Regions from separate parts of the Spiribacter sp. SSL99 genome, predicted to be linked through region 1. Evidence: predicted binding sites of a transcription regulator. Region 1 holds the regulator's gene; the other holds the start of a gene.
The links. The regulator FNR, encoded in region 1, switches genes on or off when oxygen is low (the NO sensors DNR and NnrR bind a similar motif). The targets are predictions, from matches to a motif close to TTGATNTANATCAA.
Positions count from the first base shown of each region.

Region 2: the regulator FNR is predicted to act here: its motif matches at 1,270-1,283, upstream of hemN (oxygen-independent coproporphyrinogen III oxidase).

Region 1 covers NZ_MAOM01000011.1:70,039-72,238, forward strand. Annotated here, with positions in the region: gene thiL (thiamine-phosphate kinase) at 1-616, shown strand, start outside; gene fnr (fumarate/nitrate reduction transcriptional regulator Fnr) at 659-1,387, shown strand; gene sufT (putative Fe-S cluster assembly protein SufT) at 1,428-1,973, opposite strand; gene BA899_RS02185 (aspartate aminotransferase family protein) at 2,108-2,200, shown strand, end outside.
Region 2 covers NZ_MAOM01000001.1:67,901-70,100, forward strand. Annotated here, with positions in the region: gene purD (phosphoribosylamine--glycine ligase) at 1-452, shown strand, start outside; gene BA899_RS00330 (MAPEG family protein) at 449-832, shown strand; gene BA899_RS00335 (YbaN family protein) at 822-1,241, opposite strand; gene hemN (oxygen-independent coproporphyrinogen III oxidase) at 1,345-2,200, shown strand, end outside.

The DNA of each region.
Region 1 (2,200 bases):
GGTGGCCCTGGTGGGGGGTGATGTGACCCGCGGGCCGCTCAGTATCAGTGTACAGGTCGCCGGCCACGCCAACGGGCCGGTGCTGCGTCGGGCGGGCGCCGCTGTAGGCGACCGGGTCTGGGTATCGGGTCGGCCCGGCGATGCCATGGGCGGTCTGGCGGTCTGGCAGGATCAGACGCAGCGTGATCGGCGCCAGTGGCGGGGGCTGCAGCAGGCGTTCATCGCCCCGCGGCCGCGCGTCGCACTGGGTCAGGCGCTGGCCGGCATCGCCAGCGCCGCGATTGATATATCCGACGGGCTGGTGGCGGATGCCGGGCACATCGCCCGCGGCAGCGGCGTGGCCATCGCGCTGCAGGCGGCGGCCTGCCGGCCTTCGGCACGGCTGCGTCACTGGCTGGGCGATACCGCCGCGCGTCAGACCCTGCTTGCCGGTGGTGACGACTACGAGCTGTGTTTTACCGCCCCGGCGGCCGCCGATGCGGCCGTCCTGCAGGCGGCACGGGCCAGTCGCACGCCGGTCCGCTGCATTGGCGCGGTGAGCGCGGGTGCCGGCGTGTGGCTTGATGGCGAGGCGTTGACCGCCGACACCGCCGGCTACCGCCATTTCAGTGACTGATCCCGGTGGCGGGGCCCCGGGCCGCGGTGTAATATTTCGCTTATGCAAATGCGTGATCGGGTGGATCCTTCCGGATCCTGTCAGACAAAGACCTGCAGCCGCTGCAGCCTGAGCCGGATCTGTCTGCCGGTGTCGCTGGACGAGGCGGATATCGGCACGCTGGGGCGGCTGATCGAGCATCAGCCGACGCTGCGCCGGGGCGAGGCGCTGTTCGACGAGGGCGACGGGTTTCGGGCGCTGTATGCCGTGCGGGCCGGGTCGCTTAAATCCTTCACCACCACGGCGAGCGGCGAGCAGCAGGTGACCGGTTTCCATCTGCCGGGCGAGCTGGTGGCGTTGAATGCCATCAACCGCTGGGAGCATCCGGGATCGGCGGTGGCGCTGGAGACCACCAGCGTCTGCGAGCTGCCCTTTGAAAAGCTCGAGGATCTCGCCGCCGACATCCCCGATCTGCAGCGCCAGCTGCTGCGGCTGATGTCGCAGGAGATCGCCGACGATCAGGACATGCTCTTCACCATGGCCCGGCGCAACGCCGACGAGCGGCTGGCCATCCTGTTGCTGAGCTTCTCCGAGCGCTTCCGGCAACGCGGCCTGTCCGGCACGCGCTTTCGCCTGTCCATGGCGCGCAGCGATCTGGGCAATTATCTGGGACTGGCACCGGAGACCATGAGCCGGGTGTTCCGGCGCTTTCAGGATCAGGGCTGGATCCGCGCCGAAGGGCGCGAGGTGGAGCTGCTCTCGGTGGAAGCCCTCGCCGAGCTGGCGGAGTAGACCGCCAGCACCGCCCGGCCAGGGCCTGCCGCCCCGGGAGCTACATCATCCCGGTCTGAAGCTTGGCCGCCTCGGACATCATCTCGAAGCTCCACGGCGGGTCGAAAACGATCTCCACGCTGACGTCTTCGATGGTGGGGATCTGCTTGACCTTCTCGCGCACGTCATAGGCCAGGATGTCGCCCATCCCACAGCCCGGTGCCGTGAGCGTCATATCGATTTCCACCGTCCGCGTGCCATCGTCACGCAGGCTGACGTCGCAGCGGTACACCAGCCCCAGCTCAACCACGTTGATGGGGATTTCCGGGTCGAAGCAGCGCCGCATCTGATCCCAGACCAGCTGTTCGACCTCCTCGGGCGTGGCGTTCTCGGGCAGCTCGGGCGCCGGCTCGGGATCCTTGCCGATGGCATCGGCATCCTTGCCATCCACCCGGAACAGGTTGCCCTGGATGTAGACCGTATAGCTGCCGCCCAGGGCCTGGGTGATCATGCCCTCCGCCCCCTGGGGGATGATGCCGGTATCGCCCGCCGGAATCAGGGCCGCCTCGCAGTCGCGCTCGAAAATGACCGGCTCGTTACTCTGCATCATCGTCTCCCGGATTGATTGCCCGTCGTGGGAAATCAGGATACCACTGCGCGATCCGCTGTCCGACCCGGGGAGAAATCGTTTTTCAGTTCGCGTATCGTGAACCATGAATCAACAAGCCAGGAGGCTGTGTCATGAATGACAATGTCCACCATCTCTCCCCGCTGCTGCGCCAGTCCAGCGACATTCTGGTCGAGAGCGCGCAAGGGATGTACGTCTATTCCGAG
Region 2 (2,200 bases), on a different contig from region 1:
TCCTTGAATTCAACGTCAGGTTGGGCGACCCCGAGACCCAGCCGATTCTCATGCGCCTGGCGAGCGACCCGGTGACGCTGTTCGAGGCCGCGCTGAACGGTCGGCTCGACGCCGGGGCCGTGCAGTGGGATCCGCGGCCCTGTCTGGGGGTGGTGCTGGCGGCGGCGGGCTATCCGGGCGCCTATGCCAAGGGCGATGTCATCGAAGGGCTTGGCGATGCCGACGGCGACGGCCGCAAGGTGTTTCATGCCGGGACCGCGACCAACGCCCGCGACGAGGTGGTCACCGCCGGTGGCCGGGTGGTGTGCGCCTGTGCCCTGGGAGACGACATCCTGGCCGCGCAGCAGGCCGCCTATGACCTGGCGGAGACCGTGCACTGGCCGGGCCGTTTCATGCGCGCGGACATCGGTTTCCGCGCGGTCAACGCACAGCTGCAGGCGGAGTCGTCATGACGCTGGCCTACTGGATGGTGCTGGTCGCGATCTTCATGCCGTTCGTGTTCGCCGGTCTGGCAAAGTCCCGGGGCCGGTTCGACAACGCCCGCCCGCGGGAGTGGCTGGCGGGCCTGAGTGGCTGGCGCCAGCGGGCACACTGGGCGCAGTTGAACACCTTCGAGGCATTCCCGCCGTTTGCCGCGGCCGTCATCATCGCCCATCAGCTGGGGGGTGCGCAGGGCTGGATTGATGCCCTGGCGGTACTGTTCGTGGTGCTGCGGCTGGGTTATGGGGCGGCCTATATCGCCGATCGGCCCACCCTGCGCAGCCTCCTCTGGACCGGAGCGTTCGCCTGCGTGCCAGGGCTGTTCGCGGTGGCGGCGCTGACTACCGGCTAGGTCCGTGGGGGCGCGTGGCCAGAAAGATGACCACGCCGGCCATGACCGCGCTGGCTGACAGGCGGGCATAGAGCGGCTCGACGCTGATCCACATCCACCCCCAGCTGAGCGCCACCAGCACCAGTGCGGTGATCTTGGCCCGGGGCCGGATCGCGCGGTGATCCCGCCAGTCCCGCAGCAGCGGGCCAAAACGCGGGTGGCTGTAGAGCCAGGCATGCAGCGCCGGCGAGCTGCGCGAAGCGCACATGGCCGCGAGGAGCAGAAACGGCGTGGTCGGCAGCAGCGGCAGCACCGCGCCGACGCTGCCGAGGCCGATGAAAAACAGCGCCAGCATCAGCCATCCGCGGCGTACCAGCCGTCTGCGCAGGGTCTCGGGCCCTGTTGAGCCGTTGTTCCCGTCGTGCTTCAAATCAATCCTCCGCCGACCCTGCACCTGACTGACACAGATCAACCCGGCCGTGTCGCACAACGCCTATGATGACATGAAACACTGCATCGGGAGCGGCGCGTCCATGGCCGACAATCTTCTTCTCGACCGGGCCCTGCTGCGTCGCTATGACGTGACCGGGCCCCGGTACACTTCCTATCCGACCGCCGCCCAGTTCACCGAGGACTTCGACGCCGCGCGTTACCGCGACCATGTCAGCTGGAGCAATGGTGATCCCATCCCCCGGCCGCTGTCGCTCTACGTGCATGTGCCGTTCTGCCGCACGGTGTGCTTCTACTGCGCCTGCAACAAGGTGATCACCGCCAACTACCGGCGGGCCCAGGACTATCTGGCCCGGCTGATCGAGGAGCTGGACCTGCAGGCGGCGCTGTTCGCCGACGACCGTCCCGTGGAGCAGCTGCACCTGGGCGGTGGTACCCCGACCTATCTGAGTGACGACGATCTGGCGACACTGATCGACGCCATCGCCGAGCGCTTTCCCCTGGCGGCGCCGGAGCGGCGCGAGTTTTCCATCGAGGTGGACCCACGCACGGTGGACCGCCAGCGCATCCGCCACCTTGCCGCGCTGGGCTTCAATCGCCTGAGCCTGGGGGTGCAGGATTTCGATGACGACGTGCAGAAGGCGATCAATCGCCTCCAGGGCGTTCAGGCCACGGCCGACATCGTTGAGGAGGCTCGCGCCCAGGGCTTTCGCTCCATCAATCTGGATCTGATGTACGGCCTGCCGCTGCAGACGCCCGAGCGCCTGTCGCGGACCCTGGACGCGGTGATGACCATGCGCCCCGACCGCATCGCCCTGTACAACTATGCGCACATGCCGCAGATGTTCCGCATCCAGCGCCAGATCCCCGACGCCACCCTGCCCGCGGCGGAAATGAAGCTCACCCTGCTGATCGAAGCCATGCAGCGCCTCGCCGGCG